3 regions of the Peribacillus sp. RS7 genome follow, and region 2 is predicted to be linked to each of the others. Evidence: a T-box and tRNA genes for the amino acid it is inferred to sense, from the RefSeq annotation. Region 2 holds a T-box; the other regions hold tRNA genes.
What was found. A T-box is a leader RNA that pairs with one kind of tRNA and senses whether it is charged. The one in region 2 lies ahead of thrS (threonine--tRNA ligase), so its partner is inferred to be a tRNA-Thr.
Positions count from the first base shown of each region.

Region 1: it encodes a tRNA-Thr, which carries the amino acid that the T-box ahead of thrS (threonine--tRNA ligase) is inferred to sense. The anticodon was not compared.
Region 3: it encodes a tRNA-Thr, which carries the amino acid that the T-box ahead of thrS (threonine--tRNA ligase) is inferred to sense. The anticodon was not compared.

Region 1 covers NZ_CP168135.1:2,907,825-2,915,341, reverse strand. Annotated here, with positions in the region: gene ACDZ29_RS14680 (hypothetical protein) at 1-186, shown strand, start outside; gene ACDZ29_RS14675 (hypothetical protein) at 457-591, shown strand; tRNA gene ACDZ29_RS14670 (tRNA-Leu) at 849-929, opposite strand; tRNA gene ACDZ29_RS14665 (tRNA-Cys) at 938-1,011, opposite strand; tRNA gene ACDZ29_RS14660 (tRNA-Gly) at 1,020-1,094, opposite strand; tRNA gene ACDZ29_RS14655 (tRNA-Gln) at 1,098-1,172, opposite strand; tRNA gene ACDZ29_RS14650 (tRNA-His) at 1,211-1,286, opposite strand; tRNA gene ACDZ29_RS14645 (tRNA-Trp) at 1,304-1,377, opposite strand; tRNA gene ACDZ29_RS14640 (tRNA-Tyr) at 1,388-1,471, opposite strand; tRNA gene ACDZ29_RS14635 (tRNA-Thr) at 1,488-1,563, opposite strand; tRNA gene ACDZ29_RS14630 (tRNA-Phe) at 1,571-1,646, opposite strand; tRNA gene ACDZ29_RS14625 (tRNA-Asp) at 1,659-1,734, opposite strand; tRNA gene ACDZ29_RS14620 (tRNA-Met) at 1,740-1,813, opposite strand; tRNA gene ACDZ29_RS14615 (tRNA-Val) at 1,893-1,968, opposite strand; tRNA gene ACDZ29_RS14610 (tRNA-Glu) at 1,984-2,058, opposite strand; tRNA gene ACDZ29_RS14605 (tRNA-Ser) at 2,069-2,160, opposite strand; tRNA gene ACDZ29_RS14600 (tRNA-Asn) at 2,166-2,240, opposite strand; rRNA gene rrf (5S ribosomal RNA) at 2,250-2,365, opposite strand; rRNA gene ACDZ29_RS14590 (23S ribosomal RNA) at 2,485-5,417, opposite strand; rRNA gene ACDZ29_RS14585 (16S ribosomal RNA) at 5,593-7,143, opposite strand; gene ACDZ29_RS14580 (nucleotidyltransferase-like protein) at 7,414-7,517, opposite strand, start outside.
Region 2 covers NZ_CP168135.1:834,029-841,545, forward strand. Annotated here, with positions in the region: gene ACDZ29_RS04295 (MFS transporter) at 1-633, opposite strand, end outside; gene ACDZ29_RS04300 (LysE family transporter) at 1,249-1,875, shown strand; gene ACDZ29_RS04305 (hypothetical protein) at 2,321-2,626, shown strand; gene ACDZ29_RS04310 (hypothetical protein) at 2,672-2,887, shown strand; gene thrS (threonine--tRNA ligase) at 2,847-4,754, opposite strand; T-box leader at 4,814-5,038, opposite strand; T-box leader at 5,069-5,292, opposite strand; T-box leader at 5,323-5,542, opposite strand; gene ACDZ29_RS04320 (hypothetical protein) at 5,663-5,938, shown strand; gene ACDZ29_RS04325 (DUF7010 family protein) at 5,977-6,633, opposite strand; gene ACDZ29_RS04330 (TetR/AcrR family transcriptional regulator) at 6,825-7,340, shown strand; gene ACDZ29_RS04335 (SDR family NAD(P)-dependent oxidoreductase) at 7,417-7,517, shown strand, end outside.
Region 3 covers NZ_CP168135.1:1,450,501-1,458,017, forward strand. Annotated here, with positions in the region: tRNA gene ACDZ29_RS07475 (tRNA-Phe) at 1-67, opposite strand, end outside; tRNA gene ACDZ29_RS07480 (tRNA-Asp) at 91-166, opposite strand; tRNA gene ACDZ29_RS07485 (tRNA-Met) at 173-246, opposite strand; tRNA gene ACDZ29_RS07490 (tRNA-Ser) at 349-441, opposite strand; tRNA gene ACDZ29_RS07495 (tRNA-Ile) at 462-538, opposite strand; tRNA gene ACDZ29_RS07500 (tRNA-Met) at 549-625, opposite strand; tRNA gene ACDZ29_RS07505 (tRNA-Ala) at 654-729, opposite strand; tRNA gene ACDZ29_RS07510 (tRNA-Pro) at 747-823, opposite strand; tRNA gene ACDZ29_RS07515 (tRNA-Arg) at 834-910, opposite strand; tRNA gene ACDZ29_RS07520 (tRNA-Leu) at 920-1,008, opposite strand; tRNA gene ACDZ29_RS07525 (tRNA-Gly) at 1,021-1,095, opposite strand; tRNA gene ACDZ29_RS07530 (tRNA-Leu) at 1,104-1,185, opposite strand; tRNA gene ACDZ29_RS07535 (tRNA-Lys) at 1,194-1,269, opposite strand; tRNA gene ACDZ29_RS07540 (tRNA-Thr) at 1,292-1,367, opposite strand; tRNA gene ACDZ29_RS07545 (tRNA-Val) at 1,378-1,453, opposite strand; rRNA gene rrf (5S ribosomal RNA) at 1,465-1,580, opposite strand; rRNA gene ACDZ29_RS07555 (23S ribosomal RNA) at 1,699-4,631, opposite strand; rRNA gene ACDZ29_RS07560 (16S ribosomal RNA) at 4,807-6,357, opposite strand; gene ACDZ29_RS07565 (hypothetical protein) at 6,787-6,972, shown strand; gene ACDZ29_RS07570 (DMT family transporter) at 7,005-7,517, opposite strand, start outside.

The DNA.
Region 1 (7,517 bases), 2.1 Mb from region 2:
ATTGAAGACCTGAAGTTACTACAAGACGTGGAAGCTGTTGCTCTGGCAATTGAAAAACAAAATGCTTTCGCATTAATGTCTAAATTTAAATTATTTGATTATAAGGCTGCTGAAGAAATTGAAATTGCACTTTCCTCTGCTGGCTATACGGAAGCAGAGCTATCTGCTATGAATATTGAAATCTGAAATCATTGTTTTCGGAACGAATGGTAGAGTTAGTGCTCTTTGACCCATTCGTTTTTTTTTTCGTAAGAGCAACGGTTCTTTAAACTATATCTTTTATGACTATAACAACAGTCAATTCGTTATGTTCTGATTTTGGTAAATTTATACTTTTATGCTTAATGTTTATATATACTATACCATCAGAACAATTAAGAATGGGGGTTAATTCTCTTCATAATAAACCCTATAGGATTGCAATTTATACACAATGCTTTTAGGGGGGGTTAAAAGATGGAATGGTTTACTTTTTTTGTTTTTCCAGCATTCACTTTAGGTGGAATAGCTTTAGGTCTCGCCCTTCACTCAATCAAAAAAATAAAGAACATGGAAAGGAGAGTTGAGGAATTAGAAAATAAAAATAAATAAATCTATGACTTTGGACGTAAATTCCTTAGTTTGCAATCTTCAAAAAATAATTTAAGTGCATCTTCATCTGTGGTAGCATACATAGTTTTGTTAACGATTTTTATTTCATCTTCTGTAAGCAATATTCTCCGTTTACTCACCGCACATGACCTCCGCACATTATTAGTGTCAAATCTGTAGTGTGAGAAAAATGAAAAAAGGCCTTACACAATTAAGTGTAAGGCCTTGATACAACAGCACTCTTGGCTGTTTCATGATACCGGTGGCCGGGGTCGAACCGGCACTCCAGAGGAACACGATTTTGAGTCGTGCGCGTCTGCCAATTCCGCCACACCGGCATGTATGTTGGAGGCGGCAACCGGAATCGAACCGGTGGTAAAGGTTTTGCAGACCTCTGCCTTACCGCTTGGCTATGCCGCCAACGTTTTTGGAGCGAAAGACGGGATTCGAACCCGCGACCCCAACCTTGGCAAGGTTGTATTCTACCACTGAACTACTTTCGCATATGGCTGGGCTAGAAGGGATCGAACCTTCGCATGACGGAATCAAAATCCGTTGCCTTACCGCTTGGCTATAGCCCATTAACGTTGTATTCATTATACCATGATTTAATAAAAAATGGGGCGACTGATGGGAATCGAACCCACGAATGCCTGAACCACAATCAGGTGCGTTAACCACTTCGCCACAACCGCCATTATAGGATTTAAATTGGCAGGGGTAGTAGGACTCGAACCCACACTGGAGGTTTTGGAGACCTCTGTTCTACCTTTAAACTATACCCCTGTTAGAAAGATGGTGGAGGGGGGCAGATTCGAACTGCCGAACCCGAAGGAGCGGATTTACAGTCCGCCGCGTTTAGCCACTTCGCTACCCCTCCGCATATGGATGAAACATGGTGCCGGCAAGAGGACTTGAACCCCCAACCTACTGATTACAAGTCAGTTGCTCTACCAGTTGAGCTACACCGGCACTACTATGGTGGCTCAGGACGGAATCGAACCGCCGACACAAGGATTTTCAGTCCTTTGCTCTACCGACTGAGCTACTGAGCCAAACAATAAAAATGGCGGTCCCGACGGGAATCGAACCCGCGATCTCCTGCGTGACAGGCAGGCATGTTAACCGCTACACCACGGGACCATAGATTGCGGGGACAGGATTTGAACCTGCGACCTTCGGGTTATGAGCCCGACGAGCTACCGGACTGCTCCACCCCGCGACGTTAATAATGTTGCTATTATGCATCAGATTTTCGTGTTGAACGTTTCAATGCAGAAACAATCTGATCTTATTGAAAATGGTGGAGGATGACGGGATCGAACCGCCGACCCTCTGCTTGTAAGGCAGATGCTCTCCCAGCTGAGCTAATCCTCCAATATGTTATCGAAATGGTGACCCGTACGGGATTCGAACCCGTGTTACCGCCGTGAAAGGGCGGTGTCTTAACCGCTTGACCAACGGGCCAGGTATAAAATGGCGGAGAGCAAGGGATTTGAACCCTTGAGACAGGGTTACCCGTCTACACGATTTCCAATCGTGCTCCTTCGGCCACTCGGACAGCTCTCCAATAATGGCTCCGCAGGTAGGACTCGAACCTACGACCGTTCGGTTAACAGCCGAATGCTCTACCACTGAGCTACTGCGGAACAATATAAGCTTGGCGACGTCCTACTCTCACAGGGGGAAACCCCCAACTACCATCGGCGCTGAAGAGCTTAACTGCCGTGTTCGGAATGGGAACGGGTGTGACCTCTTCGCTATCGTCACCAAACATTGTTAACATTTTTTCAAGACATATATTATTATAACGTCTTTTCGAAAAAATGCAAGAAGAAATTTTCATTCCTTCAAAACTAGATAATAAGAAGGTATTTCATTTTTTAAAAAGCGTTGGTTAAGTCCTCGATCTATTAGTATCAGTCAGCTCCACATGTCGCCACGCTTCCACCTCTGACCTATCAACCTGATCATCTTTCAGGGATCTTACTAGCTTGCGCCATGGGAAATCTCATCTTGAGGGGGGCTTCATGCTTAGATGCTTTCAGCACTTATCCCGTCCGCACGTAGCTACCCAGCTATGCCTTTGGCAAGACAACTGGTACACCAGCGGTGCGTCCATCCCGGTCCTCTCGTACTAAGGACAGCTCCTCTCAAATTTCCTGCGCCCGCGACGGATAGGGACCGAACTGTCTCACGACGTTCTGAACCCAGCTCGCGTACCGCTTTAATGGGCGAACAGCCCAACCCTTGGGACCGACTACAGCCCCAGGATGCGATGAGCCGACATCGAGGTGCCAAACCTCCCCGTCGATGTGGACTCTTGGGGGAGATAAGCCTGTTATCCCCGGGGTAGCTTTTATCCGTTGAGCGATGGCCCTTCCATGCGGAACCACCGGATCACTAAGCCCGACTTTCGTCCCTGCTCGACTTGTAGGTCTCGCAGTCAAGCTCCCTTGTGCCTTTACACTCTACGAATGATTTCCAACCATTCTGAGGGAACCTTTGGGCGCCTCCGTTACTCTTTAGGAGGCGACCGCCCCAGTCAAACTGCCCACCTGACACTGTCTCCCACCCCGATAAGGGGCGCGGGTTAGAATTTCAATACAGCCAGGGTAGTATCCCACCAACGCCTCCACCGAAGCTAGCGCTCCGGCTTCTCAGGCTCCTACCTATCCTGTACAAGCTGTACCAAAATTCAATATCAGGCTGCAGTAAAGCTCCACGGGGTCTTTCCGTCCTGTCGCGGGTAACCTGCATCTTCACAGGTACTATAATTTCACCGAGTCTCTCGTTGAGACAGTGCCCAGATCGTTACACCTTTCGTGCGGGTCGGAACTTACCCGACAAGGAATTTCGCTACCTTAGGACCGTTATAGTTACGGCCGCCGTTTACTGGGGCTTCGGTTCAAAGCTTCGCTTGCGCTAACCTCTCCCCTTAACCTTCCAGCACCGGGCAGGTGTCAGCCCCTATACTTCGCCTTGCGGCTTCGCAGAGACCTGTGTTTTTGCTAAACAGTCGCCTGGGCCTATTCACTGCGGCTTTTCCGGGCTATTCACCCTAAAAAGCACCCCTTCTCCCGAAGTTACGGGGTCATTTTGCCGAGTTCCTTAACGAGAGTTCTCTCGCACACCTTAGGATTCTCTCCTCGCCTACCTGTGTCGGTTTGCGGTACGGGCACCTTACATCTCACTAGAGGCTTTTCTTGGCAGCGTGGAATCAGGAACTTCGGTACTATATTTCCCTCGCCATCACAGCTCCGCCTTAATGGAAACGGGATTTGCCTCGTTTCCGGCCTAACTGCTTGGACGCGCATATCCAACAGCGCGCTTACCCTATCCTTCTGCGTCCCCCCATCGTTCAAACGATGTATAGGTGGTACAGGAATATCAACCTGTTGTCCATCGCCTACGCCTTTCGGCCTCGGCTTAGGTCCCGACTAACCCTGAGCGGACGAGCCTTCCTCAGGAAACCTTAGGCATTCGGTGGAAGGGATTCTCACCCTTCTTTCGCTACTCATACCGGCATTCTCACTTCTAAGCGCTCCACCAGTCCTTCCGGTCTGACTTCAACGCCCTTAGAACGCTCTCCTACCATCGACACCTAATGGTGTCAATCCACAGCTTCGGTGATACGTTTAGCCCCGGTACATTTTCGGCGCGGAGTCACTCGACCAGTGAGCTATTACGCACTCTTTAAATGGTGGCTGCTTCTGAGCCAACATCCTGGTTGTCTAAGCAACTCCACATCCTTTTCCACTTAACGTATACTTTGGGACCTTAGCTGGTGGTCTGGGCTGTTTCCCTTTCGACTACGGATCTTATCACTCGCAGTCTGACTCCCAAGAATAAGTATTTGGCATTCGGAGTTTGACTGAATTCGGTAACCCGTTGGGGGCCCCTAGTCCAATCAGTGCTCTACCTCCAATACTCTCATCTTGAGGCTAGCCCTAAAGCTATTTCGGAGAGAACCAGCTATCTCCAGGTTCGATTGGAATTTCTCCGCTACCCACACCTCATCCCCGCACTTTTCAACGTGCGTGGGTTCGGGCCTCCATTCAGTGTTACCTGAACTTCACCCTGGACATGGGTAGATCACCTGGTTTCGGGTCTACGACCTCATACTCATTCGCCCTATTCAGACTCGCTTTCGCTGCGGCTCCGTCTTATCAACTTAACCTCGCATGAAATCGTAACTCGCCGGTTCATTCTACAAAAGGCACGCCATTACCCATTAACGGGCTTTGACTACTTGTAGGCACACGGTTTCAGGATCTATTTCACTCCCCTTCCGGGGTGCTTTTCACCTTTCCCTCACGGTACTGGTTCACTATCGGTCACTAGGGAGTATTTAGCCTTGGGAGATGGTCCTCCCTGCTTCCGACGGGATTTCTCGTGTCCCGCCGTACTCAGGATCCACTCAGGAGGGAACGAAGTTTCAACTACAGGGTTTTTACCTTCTTTGACGGACCTTTCCAGGTCACTTCATTTACCCCGTTCCTTTGTAACTCCATGTTGAGTGTCCTACAACCCCAAGAGGCAAGCCTCTTGGTTTGGGCTAATTCCGTTTCGCTCGCCGCTACTCAGGAAATCGCATTTGCTTTCTCTTCCTCCGGGTACTTAGATGTTTCAGTTCCCCGGGTCTGCCTTCAGTACCCTATGTATTCAGGTAAAGATACTGTTCCATTACGAACAGTGGGTTTCCCCATTCGGAAATCTCCGGATCAAAGCTTACTTACAGCTCCCCGAAGCATATCGGTGTTAGTCCCGTCCTTCATCGGCTCCTAGTGCCAAGGCATCCACCGTGCGCCCTTTCTAACTTAACCGTTAAAAAGATCTTACAGATGCTTTGAAAAAAATTAATTGCCTTCTATCTATTATCTAGTTTTCAAGGAACAAAGCAGAAAGAATCCATCACATCGTGATGTTTTTCTTCCCTATCTGAATGAATTACTCATTCAAAACTGAACAAAACAAAAGCGCTCTCGTAATTATCCTTAGAAAGGAGGTGATCCAGCCGCACCTTCCGATACGGCTACCTTGTTACGACTTCACCCCAATCATCTGTCCCACCTTAGGCGGCTGGCTCCATAAAGGTTACCTCACCGACTTCGGGTGTTACAAACTCTCGTGGTGTGACGGGCGGTGTGTACAAGGCCCGGGAACGTATTCACCGCGGCATGCTGATCCGCGATTACTAGCGATTCCGGCTTCATGTAGGCGAGTTGCAGCCTACAATCCGAACTGAGAATGGCTTTATGGGATTCGCTTACCTTCGCAGGTTTGCAGCCCTTTGTACCATCCATTGTAGCACGTGTGTAGCCCAGGTCATAAGGGGCATGATGATTTGACGTCATCCCCACCTTCCTCCGGTTTGTCACCGGCAGTCACCTTAGAGTGCCCAACTGAATGCTGGCAACTAAGATCAAGGGTTGCGCTCGTTGCGGGACTTAACCCAACATCTCACGACACGAGCTGACGACAACCATGCACCACCTGTCACTCTGTCCCCCGAAGGGGAAAGCCCTATCTCTAGGGTTGTCAGAGGATGTCAAGACCTGGTAAGGTTCTTCGCGTTGCTTCGAATTAAACCACATGCTCCACCGCTTGTGCGGGCCCCCGTCAATTCCTTTGAGTTTCAGCCTTGCGGCCGTACTCCCCAGGCGGAGTGCTTAATGCGTTAGCTGCAGCACTAAAGGGCGGAAACCCTCTAACACTTAGCACTCATCGTTTACGGCGTGGACTACCAGGGTATCTAATCCTGTTTGCTCCCCACGCTTTCGCGCCTCAGTGTCAGTTACAGACCAGAAAGTCGCCTTCGCCACTGGTGTTCCTCCAAATCTCTACGCATTTCACCGCTACACTTGGAATTCCACTTTCCTCTTCTGCACTCAAGTTCCCCAGTTTCCAATGACCCTCCACGGTTGAGCCGTGGGCTTTCACATCAGACTTAAAGAACCACCTGCGCGCGCTTTACGCCCAATAATTCCGGACAACGCTTGCCACCTACGTATTACCGCGGCTGCTGGCACGTAGTTAGCCGTGGCTTTCTGGTTAGGTACCGTCAAGGTACCAGCAGTTACTCTGGTACTTGTTCTTCCCTAACAACAGAACTTTACGACCCGAAGGCCTTCTTCGTTCACGCGGCGTTGCTCCGTCAGACTTTCGTCCATTGCGGAAGATTCCCTACTGCTGCCTCCCGTAGGAGTCTGGGCCGTGTCTCAGTCCCAGTGTGGCCGATCACCCTCTCAGGTCGGCTACGCATCGTCGCCTTGGTGAGCCATTACCTCACCAACTAGCTAATGCGCCGCGGGCCCATCTATAAGTGACAGCCGAAACCGTCTTTCCATCTTCTCTCATGCGAGAAAAGAACGTATCCGGTATTAGCTCCGGTTTCCCGAAGTTATCCCAGTCTTATAGGCAGGTTGCCCACGTGTTACTCACCCGTCCGCCGCTAATCTCAGGGAGCAAGCTCCCATCGATTCGCTCGACTTGCATGTATTAGGCACGCCGCCAGCGTTCGTCCTGAGCCAGGATCAAACTCTCCGAAGAAATGTTTGACTTGCTCATTTTGCTTTTTTGATAGTGTGTGCTCACTTAAAATTTAACGTTGGCGCTTTGTTTTGTTCAGTTTTCAAAGAGCAATTTCGTTGTCGTTTACTTCGTAAGCGACTTTTACATCTTATCATGTTATCAACTCTGTTGTCAACATGTTTTTTTATTTTATTTTTTTTGATGAAGCTGCGAAAGCTGATGTCCCGCAGCGACATGTATTAATATAACACCTATATTATTATTGGTCAACAATAAAAACACATTTTTTTAAAAGTTTTTTGACACTCGATAAAACCGATGATAAACCTCGTGTCCTTTTGTCTCCGCTTTGATGACATCGATTACCTTCTTCTCTATCAAATATTCCAACA
Region 2 (7,517 bases):
CCAGAATTCTTTAAATTTCTTCGGTTCATCCTTCTCCTTTGGTACCTTTATAAAGAAAAAGACCAAGACAATAGATATTAAACTGAAGAATGAAATCGAGAAGAATGGTAAAAACCAGATAAATGCGGCAAAAAGGGAACCCAATATTGGACTCAGGACTTTACCAAATGTATTCGAGGTTTCAATGATACCCAGGCAAGAACTGGTTTTTTCATCATCATCCTTGTATAGGTCCCCCACTAGAGGCAAAATGATTGGCGAGGCTCCAGACGCACCAATCCCTTGCAATACTCTCCCAATGATGATCCATGTATAGGGATCATCCATTTTCCATGATGCATAACCCGCGATCAAGCCGCCGATTAGGGCAAGGACAAGGCTTGGCAGGATCACCATCTTCCTTCCGAATCGATCTGATAAATAACCAGCAATAGGAATTAAGAAAATAGATGCAACAGAATAGCTTGTAATCACCATACTTGATTGAAATGAAGATATTCCCACCTTTTCCTCGAAAATCGGCAAAACAGGGATAAGCATTGAATTTCCTAGTGTCATTACCAATGGAATCGATGCCATACTGATGAGACACCACACGCTTACATTATTTTTTTGCTCCTCATGACCTTCCATACTTACACTCCTCATCCATTATAAAAGCAATAAAAGGTAACCTATCTGTGTAACCAATTTGTTGTGCATCATTTTTTAGATGTCTTTAATTATTATGTTATAGGGCAATAATATTTATTCAGTGCCAAAATTACCCCTTTAGGACTTCCCCTTCTAGTTTGCCTCGACTTTAAAATATGGATTCATTCTACTTTAAACCAAAAAACCCATTCTTTAAATGAATGGGTTTCCCTGCATTTCAAACGTCACTCGATTACAAGGTTTAACCAGTTGAAAGTCTTTCTTCAAAATGATCCTTAATTTCATTAATAGCAATATCAGTATGCATGATATCAAGGATTGTTTTGTACTTATTTGGCATTGATAATTTCGGCATAATTATCCTCCAATTCCCTTTTGAACATAGCGCATGCATTTAATTTGACGTCTTTCCATTTGACTAAATTACATTATGAAGGACCTTTCTCTGTTGTTACAAAAAGGGTCTCTACCAAGTGCAGCAAACCCGACTAAATTCACCATATCCACTCAAAAAAAGGACTAAAAAGGTGGTACAAGTCCAATTGTTTGAATACATTCAATTAACGAAGATGTAACAAACGATGAGGTGATGAATTGGGTGTTTTTTTCAGCTATGTATTATTGGGCTTATCACTGGCAGCTCCTATCGGTCCCATTAACGCTGCACAATTGGACAAAGGGATCAAGAAAGGTTTTTGGCATGCCTGGGTTTTTGGCTGGGGTGCCATTTTAGCGGATTTTGTTTTTATAGCCCTCGTCTTTTTCGGTGTCGTCCACTTTTTGGACAACTCCTTCATGAAGACATTTTTGTGGCTCTTTGGCTTTTTCGTCCTGACCTATACCGGAATCGAAAGTCTACTTAGTGCGGGTAAGATTGAAGTGAATGAACGAAAAGCAAAAGATTCCCTTTTTTCTTCATTCCTAACAGGATTCATCATGTCCCTTTCGAATCCTTTATCCATTTTGTTTTGGCTGGGGATTTATGGATCGATTCTCGCAAACTCCGCATCAAAATATGATATGGATCATTTACTTTTATACAGTTCAGGAATCCTTATCGGCCTCTTAGCCTGGGATTTCACAATGGCCATCATCGCCAGCACCTTCAGACGTTTCTTATCCAAACCCATTCTAATGGGCATCTCGATCATTTCAGGAATATCCCTTATAGGGATTGGCATTTACTTTTCCATCCAGGCAGCCAAAGTTTTGTTTACATAAAGATTTAAGGAGATGTAAGCATTTACTCGTGAATTTTGGTGCTTTACTCGTGAATTTCAGGCATTTACTCGTGAGTTTGGAGGATTTACTCGTGAATTTCGATGCTTTACTCGTGAGTTCGTAATAATTATCTTACTTTTTATAAAATAGGCCGCCTATTTTATTGTCCATAATTGTCCATGTCGGACACTAGCCCCTCTTTGTTCATAGTCTGAAGGGTAAACACAAAGGGAGGATTTCTTGAATGTATAATAATTACGGTTATTACAATTATAATGTTCCATATTATTATGATAATTCTTATGCTAATTTGCCTTATTATGATGACAGACTGCCAGTACAAACACTGGTACCAGTAGCCACTATTCAGTCACATTTAAACGCAGGCCGACAAGGTCATTGTTTCAGAGGTTTTTGGGGTAACTCCCAGCACACCTTTATTTTGATGGGAATAAATAATGTTACTAATATGGTACAGATACTCGAAGGCGGCATTCCAAATGAGGTTCATCATACAGATATAGTCGGATTACAATACCTAGGATTAACCTGCCCTGTCGGTGGCGGTGGCCAAGGTGGCGGCCAAGGCGGCGGTCAAGGTGGCGGTCAAGGTGGTGGCCAAGGCGGTGGCCAAGGCGGTGGCCAAGGTGGTGGCCAAGGTGGTGGCCAAGGTGGTGGCCAAGGTGGCCCGGGGGGTAACTGTTTCCAGCAGTTCATTCCTGGCGTTGGCTGGGTATGGATTTGTAGATAAAATAAGACAGCCGATTTATTCGGCTGTCTTATTTTATGGGTATTTATGGAAACGCAAGCATTTACTCGTGAGTTTCGTGCTTTACTAGTGAATTTCGTGCATTTACTCGTGAGTTCCACCCATTTACTCGTGAATTTCGTGCATTTACTCGTGAATTTCGTGCATTTACTCGTGAGTTTCGTGCTTTTACTCGTGAGTTCCGGATTAAGCTCCTTTCTTGTTAGATGCTCCGTTCTTTTATTTGCTGGACCATTTTATTGATGAACCGTTCAATTGCGACATTTTCAAATTCTTGTTCCCCGTATTTCCGGACATTCACTTCATTTTCTTTCTCCTCTTTATCGCCAAGGACCAGCATATATGGAATTTTCATTATCTGAGCTTCCCTGACTTTATACCCCATCTTTTCATTCCGATCATCAATTTTCACTCTTATGCCTTGATTCTTCAGTTCTTTTTGAACCTTTAAACAATAATTCAAATGAACTTGTGAGACAGGGATGATCTGTACTTGCACGGGGGCAAGCCATACCGGAAAAGCACCGGCAAAATGTTCAATCAGGATTCCAAAAAAACGATCGATCGATCCAAATATGGCACGATGAATGACGACAGGACGAACCTTTTCATTATTTTCATCGATGTAAGTCAGATCAAATTTATCGGGCATCTGAAAATCAAGTTGGATTGTTGCACATTGATGGCTTCGTTTTAATGCATCTTTAATATGAAAATCAATTTTCGGTCCATAAAATGCCCCGTCCCCTTCATTTAATTGATAATGTATCCCGATGCTTTCCAGAACATTTTTCAAGGCTGTTTCAGAAGCTTCCCAAAGGGAATCTTCGCCCATTAAATCCTCTGGACGAGTCGAGAGTTCCACCGAATACTCGAAACCAAAAGTGCGATACACCTTATCAATCAGATGAAACACTTGTTTAATTTCACTTTCGATTTGATCCTGCCGAACAAAAATGTGGGCATCATCCTGACAAAATGTACGGACCCGCAACATCCCGTTCAACGCACCGCTATATTCATGACGGTGGACTTGACCGAACTCGGCCATCCGGATGGGTAAATCCCTGTAAGAATAAAGATTGTTTTTGAAAATAAGCATATGACCTGGACAGTTCATTGGCTTCATAGCGAATTTTGTTTGATCCACCTCAGTGAAGTACATATTCTCATGGTAATGATCCCAGTGACCCGATTGTTCCCATAACTGCTGGTTCATCATGAAAGGAGTCCGAACTTCGTCGTAATCAGCTTCAGTCTGGATCTCCCGCGAGAACTTCTCCAATTCATTTCTAACGATTTGTCCTTTCGGTAAATAAAACGGCATTCCAGGAGCTTCCTCCGAAAACATGAATAACTCCAACTGCTTCCCTAATTTGCGGTGATCTCGTTTGGCCGCCTCCTCCAGGAATTTAAAATGATCCTGTAAATCTTTTTTCTTTCGGAAAGCCACGCCATACACCCTTTGAAGAACTTCATTTTGATTGTCTCCCCGCCAATAGGCTCCCGATACACGAGTCAATTTGAACGATTTTACAAATGATGTGGATGGAAGGTGGGGTCCTCTGCAAAGATCGACGAATTCCCCCTGTTGATAGATCGTTAGTTTTTCATCTTTAGGGATATTCTTTGCTATATCCAGTTTGAATGACTCCCCTCTATCCTGGAATAACTTCACAGCTTCTGCATAAGACACTTCGATCCTTTTAATTTCCAGATTTTCACTTATGATATGTTCCATCTCTTTTTCAATAGCTTGTAAATCTTCTGAGCTCAAAGGATGATCTAACTTAAAATCATAGTAAAAACCATCTTCTACGACTGGCCCCATCCCTAATTCCACATTTCGGTATAATCTTTTCACAGCCTGTGCCAAAACATGCGCCGATGTATGTCGCAAAACTTGTAATCCTTCATCCGAATCCAGATTCAAGATTGACAGTTCGGCATCCTTATTCAACTTGTGACTTAGATCAACCAGTTGTTTATCCAGTTTTCCTATTACTGCCTTTTTCCTTAAACTTGGGCTGATGGACCCTGCCACACTTTCCACTGTCATCCCTTGCGGATATTCCTTTTGCTGACCATCCGGGAATTGAACTTTAATCATTTTTTCACCCATCACATAAACACCCCTTTTTAGTAATAAAAAAACGCACCCATCCCTATATAAGGGACGAGTGCGTTTATACCCGTGATTCCACCCAATTTCCCATAAGCAAGAAAACACTCATGGCTCTGGAGCTTTTAACGCAGCTTAGACGATATCAGTTACTCTCGTTCACCGATATAGCTCAAAGGCGGTAAATCATTTTCCTAAGCCAGGAAGTTCGCAGCTGCCCTTCCCTCTCTGCAGACCGTAAAAATGATTCATGTCCTTATCATGGCAATATTTTTATATAAAAAAAACGCACCCATCCCTATATAAGGGACGAGTGCGTTATACCCGTGATTCCACCCAATTTCCCATAAGCAAGAAAACACTCATGGCTCTGGAGCTTTTAACGCAGCTTAGACGATATCAGTTACTCTCGTTCACCGATATGGCTCAAAGGCGGTAAATCATTTTCCTAAGCCAGGAAGTTTGCAGCTGCCCTTCCCTCTCTGCAGACCGTAAAAATGATTCATGTCCTTATCATGGCAATATTTTTATATAAAAAAAACGCACCCATCCCTATATAAGGGACGAGTGCGTTATACCCGTGATTCCACCCAATTTCCCATAAGTAGATTACTCATGGCTCTGGAGCTGTAACGTAGCTTAGACGATATCAGTTACTCTCGTTCACCGATATGGCTCAAAGGCGGTAAATCATTTTCCTAAGCCAGGAAGTTTGCAGCTGCCCTTCCCTCTCTGCAGACCGTAAAAATGATTCATGTCCTTATCAATGCTTCTAAAATGTAAATGGATTTTTATATTGTTATATATATTACAATATATTCCCATAAGTGACAACCTCAAATTTTTTAATTTCATTATAAACACTAAATTGGTATAATTAGTAAAAAGGAGTCGTCATGAAAAGTTTAAGCGATTGGTCTTTCGTATTTGCAGTGATTGGTGCCGTATCATTTTGCTGCGCCTTTTTTTCACCAAAATCCTTCGAGCTTCTAATGGTCTCAGGATTCGGTGCGTTACTTATTGGTATGTTATTTAGCTTCGGGGCCATGTTAAAAAGCGAAAAAGGAAAGACGAAGTTTCTGGCTGTGGCTGCCTTCTTTCTTTTAAGTTTCATTCTGGTTTGGAATGAACCATTTCAAATTGTCAGGCTATTAACCTGGATGAAAAATTAATCAAAACCCGTTCGCCACGACGGATTTTTGTATGTTTCCTATTTATTTTCATTGTGTGAATCTTCCTCTTTCGCTTCCCTTGGATTCTTTACACTAAGCAATAATGTCAGTCCAGTGGTCCAAAGAATTAGCGCGCATCCAAAGCCAAGCAAGGATAACGGTGCAAGGATTTGATGCTCCCCAAACATGACGGTGTCTGGCACAATAAGTAATGTGATAAGCGCCAATAAACAGAGAAGCACTCCTGTTGCATAGTAGATCTTGATTTGAAAAAGCGCCGCCAAAGGTAAAAAATGAATCCCTACAATAATGGCGATGACTCCAGGAATAAGATCGGTCTGATTGATCATATTACAGATGGCGATGGCAATCCCAATCAGTAAACCTTCGGCAATGAAAACGATATTAAACCAGAAATTCATACGTTTCAAACGCCTAGCCCCATTTTCTGAAACTTGATCGGGCATTTTTTGTGATGTATATATTAATGAAATGCCCTCTATAACCATTATGATTCCTACGAATATGGCAGCAAGTTCCACGTAAGGAAACCCCCACCCTTGCAATCCCATTACACCGGTACCTGCCCACAACGTGCCGAATAATGCCATGAAAATGACGCCAATTCCAGAACCGCGAAACGCCTCTTTCGATATGAGTCTTGAGGTTTGCATCATCAGTTTCCTTTCATCCACAGGTAATATCTTACATAGAATAATAGTATTGCGCTCACTCCCCGATTATTCATCATCACGGTCTTAAGCCAGGCAGACCAAACTGGAAAAAATGATTTAAATACCTTATTGCAAAAATTACCATACTGCGATATTATGTTATTAATTAGTGATTGATTAATCACTAATTAATTAAAATATGGAGGATACCAATGGCCAGACCAAAAAAAGAGAATCGAAAAGATGACATACTGGAAGCTGGTTTGGAGGTGTTTGCAGAAAAAGGCTATTACAATACAACGACTGCCTTAATTGCAGAAAAAGCCGGCATATCCCAGCCATATGTTTTTAAATTCTTTAAAACTAAAGAGGAGTTATTCGTAGCGGCTCTGGATCGAGCATACGAAAGGATCCTTCAGGCTTTCGAAATTGAAACAGAACCCGAAGACCTTGTTAACCATATGATCAAGGTATATGAAGATTTAACTGATTCCAATCCAAATGAAATTGCCTTACAGGTCATAGGACTTTCAGTAACGGAGGATGCAATAAGAAACTCTACGCAGAAAGGGTTATCCAGCATCAGGAATCTCACGCTGGAAAAATTTCAATCTGCTGGAATTCCGAATGCCGAGGACCAAGTGACCACCTTCCTGGCAAGGGGGATACTCTGTAATATTTCCCACTTCATCAATATGCCAGAACTTATAGATAGCGGGAGCAGGTAAGGACCGATTTTCATCGGTTTCTTATTTTAATCATTTATTTAGTGATTGATCAATAAATAAAAAGGGGATGAAAGATATGAAAAAAGCTATTGTATTAGGAGCAACCGGTGGATCAGGTCAAGTCATCGTTTCAGAATTGTTATCCAGGGGAAAAGAAGTCATCGCTTTCGGGCGATC
Region 3 (7,517 bases), 620 kb from region 2:
AGGACGGAATCGAACCGCCGACACAAGGATTTTCAGTCCTTTGCTCTACCGACTGAGCTACTGAGCCACATTTGTACTAAATTTAAAAAATGGCGGTCCCGACGGGAATCGAACCCGCGATCTCCTGCGTGACAGGCAGGCATGTTAACCGCTACACCACGGGACCTAATAATTGCGGGGACAGGATTTGAACCTGCGACCTTCGGGTTATGAGCCCGACGAGCTACCGGACTGCTCCACCCCGCGACGGTAATAATGAAACGATTTGCATCAAGTTTTCGTGTATATTGTTTTTTCGCTTCCTCTATGTAAGGTTGTTTCAAAACAACTTGCTGCTTTTTAAAAAAATGGAGGAGGTAGAGGGATTCGAACCCCCGCGGGATTTGACTCCCCTGTCGGTTTTCAAGACCGATCCCTTCAGCCGAACTTGGGTATACCTCCACGGCTTTAAAAAATGCATATGGTGGACCTTGTAGGACTCGAACCTACGACCGGACGGTTATGAGCCGTCTGCTCTAACCAGCTGAGCTAAAGGTCCTTATATTTATTGGTAGCGGCGGAGGGGATCGAACCCCCGACCTCACGGGTATGAACCGTACGCTCTAGCCAGCTGAGCTACACCGCCAATATAATATAAGTATCTGATTGAAAAATGGTGGAGCCTAGCGGGATCGAACCGCTGACCTCCTGCGTGCAAGGCAGGCGCTCTCCCAGCTGAGCTAAGGCCCCATTCATTAAAAATCACGTGGTCGGGAAGACAGGATTCGAACCTGCGACCCCTTGGTCCCAAACCAAGTGCTCTACCAAGCTGAGCTACTTCCCGCAATAAAACATGGTGCGCCCGGCGGGAGTCGAACCTACAACCTTCTGATTCGTAGTCAGATGCTCTATCCAATTGAGCTACGGGCGCATATTAAGATGGTGCCGAGGACCGGAATCGAACCGGTACGGTAGTCACCTACCGCAGGATTTTAAGTCCTGTGCGTCTGCCAGTTCCGCCACCCCGGCACATACGAAAAGTGGAGCGGAAGACGGGATTCGAACCCGCGACCCCAACCTTGGCAAGGTTGTATTCTACCACTGAACTACTTCCGCATGAAAGATGCGGGTGAAGGGACTTGAACCCCCACGCCTTGCGGCGCCAGATCCTAAGTCTGGTGCGTCTGCCAATTCCGCCACACCCGCATATAAAATGGTGAGCCATGAAGGATTCGAACCTTCGACCCTCTGATTAAAAGTCAGATGCTCTACCAACTGAGCTAATGGCTCGTGCTTGTACTATTTCAAAAAATGGTGCCGGCAAGAGGACTTGAACCCCCAACCTACTGATTACAAGTCAGTTGCTCTACCAGTTGAGCTACACCGGCAGGTGTAAAATGGTGGAGGATGACGGGATCGAACCGCCGACCCTCTGCTTGTAAGGCAGATGCTCTCCCAGCTGAGCTAATCCTCCATATAAAACCTGCTTGGCGACGTCCTACTCTCACAGGGGGAAACCCCCAACTACCATCGGCGCTGAAGAGCTTAACTGCCGTGTTCGGAATGGGAACGGGTGTGACCTCTTCGCTATCGTCACCAAACAATGTTAACATTTTTTCAAGACATATATTATTATAACGTCTTTTCGAAAAAATGCAAGAAGAAATTTTCATTCCTTCAAAACTAGATAATAAGAAGGTATTTCATTTTTTTAAAGCGTTGGTTAAGTCCTCGATCTATTAGTATCAGTCAGCTCCACATGTCGCCACGCTTCCACCTCTGACCTATCAACCTGATCATCTTTCAGGGATCTTACTAGCTTGCGCCATGGGAAATCTCATCTTGAGGGGGGCTTCATGCTTAGATGCTTTCAGCACTTATCCCGTCCGCACGTAGCTACCCAGCTATGCCTTTGGCAAGACAACTGGTACACCAGCGGTGCGTCCATCCCGGTCCTCTCGTACTAAGGACAGCTCCTCTCAAATTTCCTGCGCCCGCGACGGATAGGGACCGAACTGTCTCACGACGTTCTGAACCCAGCTCGCGTACCGCTTTAATGGGCGAACAGCCCAACCCTTGGGACCGACTACAGCCCCAGGATGCGATGAGCCGACATCGAGGTGCCAAACCTCCCCGTCGATGTGGACTCTTGGGGGAGATAAGCCTGTTATCCCCGGGGTAGCTTTTATCCGTTGAGCGATGGCCCTTCCATGCGGAACCACCGGATCACTAAGCCCGACTTTCGTCCCTGCTCGACTTGTAGGTCTCGCAGTCAAGCTCCCTTGTGCCTTTACACTCTACGAATGATTTCCAACCATTCTGAGGGAACCTTTGGGCGCCTCCGTTACTCTTTAGGAGGCGACCGCCCCAGTCAAACTGCCCACCTGACACTGTCTCCCACCCCGATAAGGGGCGCGGGTTAGAATTTCAATACAGCCAGGGTAGTATCCCACCAACGCCTCCACCGAAGCTAGCGCTCCGGCTTCTCAGGCTCCTACCTATCCTGTACAAGCTGTACCAAAATTCAATATCAGGCTGCAGTAAAGCTCCACGGGGTCTTTCCGTCCTGTCGCGGGTAACCTGCATCTTCACAGGTACTATAATTTCACCGAGTCTCTCGTTGAGACAGTGCCCAGATCGTTACACCTTTCGTGCGGGTCGGAACTTACCCGACAAGGAATTTCGCTACCTTAGGACCGTTATAGTTACGGCCGCCGTTTACTGGGGCTTCGGTTCAAAGCTTCGCTTGCGCTAACCTCTCCCCTTAACCTTCCAGCACCGGGCAGGTGTCAGCCCCTATACTTCGCCTTGCGGCTTCGCAGAGACCTGTGTTTTTGCTAAACAGTCGCCTGGGCCTATTCACTGCGGCTTTTCCGGGCTATTCACCCTAAAAAGCACCCCTTCTCCCGAAGTTACGGGGTCATTTTGCCGAGTTCCTTAACGAGAGTTCTCTCGCACACCTTAGGATTCTCTCCTCGCCTACCTGTGTCGGTTTGCGGTACGGGCACCTTACATCTCACTAGAGGCTTTTCTTGGCAGCGTGGAATCAGGAACTTCGGTACTATATTTCCCTCGCCATCACAGCTCCGCCTTAATGGAAACGGGATTTGCCTCGTTTCCGGCCTAACTGCTTGGACGCGCATATCCAACAGCGCGCTTACCCTATCCTTCTGCGTCCCCCCATCGTTCAAACGATGTATAGGTGGTACAGGAATATCAACCTGTTGTCCATCGCCTACGCCTTTCGGCCTCGGCTTAGGTCCCGACTAACCCTGAGCGGACGAGCCTTCCTCAGGAAACCTTAGGCATTCGGTGGAAGGGATTCTCACCCTTCTTTCGCTACTCATACCGGCATTCTCACTTCTAAGCGCTCCACCAGTCCTTCCGGTCTGACTTCAACGCCCTTAGAACGCTCTCCTACCATCGACACCTAATGGTGTCAATCCACAGCTTCGGTGATACGTTTAGCCCCGGTACATTTTCGGCGCGGAGTCACTCGACCAGTGAGCTATTACGCACTCTTTAAATGGTGGCTGCTTCTGAGCCAACATCCTGGTTGTCTAAGCAACTCCACATCCTTTTCCACTTAACGTATACTTTGGGACCTTAGCTGGTGGTCTGGGCTGTTTCCCTTTCGACTACGGATCTTATCACTCGCAGTCTGACTCCCAAGAATAAGTATTTGGCATTCGGAGTTTGACTGAATTCGGTAACCCGTTGGGGGCCCCTAGTCCAATCAGTGCTCTACCTCCAATACTCTCATCTTGAGGCTAGCCCTAAAGCTATTTCGGAGAGAACCAGCTATCTCCAGGTTCGATTGGAATTTCTCCGCTACCCACACCTCATCCCCGCACTTTTCAACGTGCGTGGGTTCGGGCCTCCATTCAGTGTTACCTGAACTTCACCCTGGACATGGGTAGATCACCTGGTTTCGGGTCTACGACCTCATACTCATTCGCCCTATTCAGACTCGCTTTCGCTGCGGCTCCGTCTTATCAACTTAACCTCGCATGAAATCGTAACTCGCCGGTTCATTCTACAAAAGGCACGCCATTACCCATTAACGGGCTTTGACTACTTGTAGGCACACGGTTTCAGGATCTATTTCACTCCCCTTCCGGGGTGCTTTTCACCTTTCCCTCACGGTACTGGTTCACTATCGGTCACTAGGGAGTATTTAGCCTTGGGAGATGGTCCTCCCTGCTTCCGACGGGATTTCTCGTGTCCCGCCGTACTCAGGATCCACTCAGGAGGGAACGAAGTTTCAACTACAGGGTTTTTACCTTCTTTGACGGACCTTTCCAGGTCACTTCATTTACCCCGTTCCTTTGTAACTCCATGTTGAGTGTCCTACAACCCCAAGAGGCAAGCCTCTTGGTTTGGGCTAATTCCGTTTCGCTCGCCGCTACTCAGGAAATCGCATTTGCTTTCTCTTCCTCCGGGTACTTAGATGTTTCAGTTCCCCGGGTCTGCCTTCAGTACCCTATGTATTCAGGTAAAGATACTGTTCCATTACGAACAGTGGGTTTCCCCATTCGGAAATCTCCGGATCAAAGCTTACTTACAGCTCCCCGAAGCATATCGGTGTTAGTCCCGTCCTTCATCGGCTCCTAGTGCCAAGGCATCCACCGTGCGCCCTTTCTAACTTAACCGTTAAAAAGATCTTACAGATGCTTTGAAAAAAATTAATTGCCTTCTATCTATTATCTAGTTTTCAAGGAACAAAGCAGAAAGAATCCATCACATCGTGATGCTTTTCTTTCCTATCTGAATGAATTACTCATTCAAAACTGAACAAAACAAAAGCGCTCTCGTAATTATCCTTAGAAAGGAGGTGATCCAGCCGCACCTTCCGATACGGCTACCTTGTTACGACTTCACCCCAATCATCTGTCCCACCTTAGGCGGCTGGCTCCATAAAGGTTACCTCACCGACTTCGGGTGTTACAAACTCTCGTGGTGTGACGGGCGGTGTGTACAAGGCCCGGGAACGTATTCACCGCGGCATGCTGATCCGCGATTACTAGCGATTCCGGCTTCATGTAGGCGAGTTGCAGCCTACAATCCGAACTGAGAATGGCTTTATGGGATTCGCTTACCTTCGCAGGTTTGCAGCCCTTTGTACCATCCATTGTAGCACGTGTGTAGCCCAGGTCATAAGGGGCATGATGATTTGACGTCATCCCCACCTTCCTCCGGTTTGTCACCGGCAGTCACCTTAGAGTGCCCAACTGAATGCTGGCAACTAAGATCAAGGGTTGCGCTCGTTGCGGGACTTAACCCAACATCTCACGACACGAGCTGACGACAACCATGCACCACCTGTCACTCTGTCCCCCGAAGGGGAAAGCCCTATCTCTAGGGTTGTCAGAGGATGTCAAGACCTGGTAAGGTTCTTCGCGTTGCTTCGAATTAAACCACATGCTCCACCGCTTGTGCGGGCCCCCGTCAATTCCTTTGAGTTTCAGCCTTGCGGCCGTACTCCCCAGGCGGAGTGCTTAATGCGTTAGCTGCAGCACTAAAGGGCGGAAACCCTCTAACACTTAGCACTCATCGTTTACGGCGTGGACTACCAGGGTATCTAATCCTGTTTGCTCCCCACGCTTTCGCGCCTCAGTGTCAGTTACAGACCAGAAAGTCGCCTTCGCCACTGGTGTTCCTCCAAATCTCTACGCATTTCACCGCTACACTTGGAATTCCACTTTCCTCTTCTGCACTCAAGTTCCCCAGTTTCCAATGACCCTCCACGGTTGAGCCGTGGGCTTTCACATCAGACTTAAAGAACCACCTGCGCGCGCTTTACGCCCAATAATTCCGGACAACGCTTGCCACCTACGTATTACCGCGGCTGCTGGCACGTAGTTAGCCGTGGCTTTCTGGTTAGGTACCGTCAAGGTACCAGCAGTTACTCTGGTACTTGTTCTTCCCTAACAACAGAACTTTACGACCCGAAGGCCTTCTTCGTTCACGCGGCGTTGCTCCGTCAGACTTTCGTCCATTGCGGAAGATTCCCTACTGCTGCCTCCCGTAGGAGTCTGGGCCGTGTCTCAGTCCCAGTGTGGCCGATCACCCTCTCAGGTCGGCTACGCATCGTCGCCTTGGTGAGCCATTACCTCACCAACTAGCTAATGCGCCGCGGGCCCATCTATAAGTGACAGCCGAAACCGTCTTTCCATCTTCTCTCATGCGAGAAAAGAACGTATCCGGTATTAGCTCCGGTTTCCCGAAGTTATCCCAGTCTTATAGGCAGGTTGCCCACGTGTTACTCACCCGTCCGCCGCTAATCTCAGGGAGCAAGCTCCCATCGATTCGCTCGACTTGCATGTATTAGGCACGCCGCCAGCGTTCGTCCTGAGCCAGGATCAAACTCTCCGAAGAAATGTTTGACTTGCTCATTTTGCTTTTTTGATAGTGTATGCTCACTTAAAATTTAACGTTGGCGCTTTGTTTTGTTCAGTTTTCAAAGAGCAATTTCTGTCGTTTCTCTCAGAAGCGACCTCTATAATGTAACACATTGTGTCACGTTTCGTCAACAACTTTTTTAAAAATATTTTTCAACAACTTGTTAGCTGTTTAAGTTGCTGTCTTAGCGACAAGAAATAATATACCATGTACCAAAAATGTTTGCAATATGTTTTTTAAAACTTTTTTCAAAAAAACGTTTTTTTCTTTTTCCCTCTATAATATCCTTCATTATCATCCCCCCCTGCTTCCTTGGCCAATAGCATGGTACATGAATAAACGAAGCATATTTCCAAAGAAACACAAATAGACATATAAAGATATCTTTTCCCATGAGGTGAAGCAATGAATCTATCATTAATCGGATTACTCATTTCTTACAGTATGGCCCTTTACTTATTCAGTACTGCTTTTTATGAAGCCATCAGGTTCAGCAGAGAACAAGGAAAGGTGAATGGTACGACGTTTTTATTCAGCTTTACTTTCGCTATGATTTTCACACGAATCACCTATTTGTTTCATCCCTATTAAATAAAAGCAGTAAGTCAGGAGACTTACTGCTTTTATACGGAGACTTGCGTTTCTTCCTGTACCCTACTTTTCTTTTCATCCTTCAGGAACATCATCAAACCGCCCAATATGATGGTACCTCCCAGGACCTGCGTCCATAGTATCGGTTCATCTAATATGAAATAAGCCAGAACCGTCGCTCCAACCGGTTCAAGTAAGATTCCCATCGAAAGAGTCGAAGTGCTTAACCACTTTAATGACCAATTGAATAAAGAATGTCCTAATAATGTCGGAAAAATCGCAAGCAAAACAAAATAGATCCAATCGGCAGCAGGATATGGTGCCAATGCCTCTCCCTTGAAGATCACATAAAAAAACAAAGTGACTGCACTGATAGCATACACGACAAATGTATATGTTATAGAAGAGATGCGTTTTCGAACATTTTGCCCAAATAATAAATAACCGGTTACAAGCGCACATGCGATTAGCGAAAGAATATCTCCCCAAAGCGCCATGCCGCTGATTCTCAAATCTCCCCAGCTAATGACAAGGCTGCCTGCTAT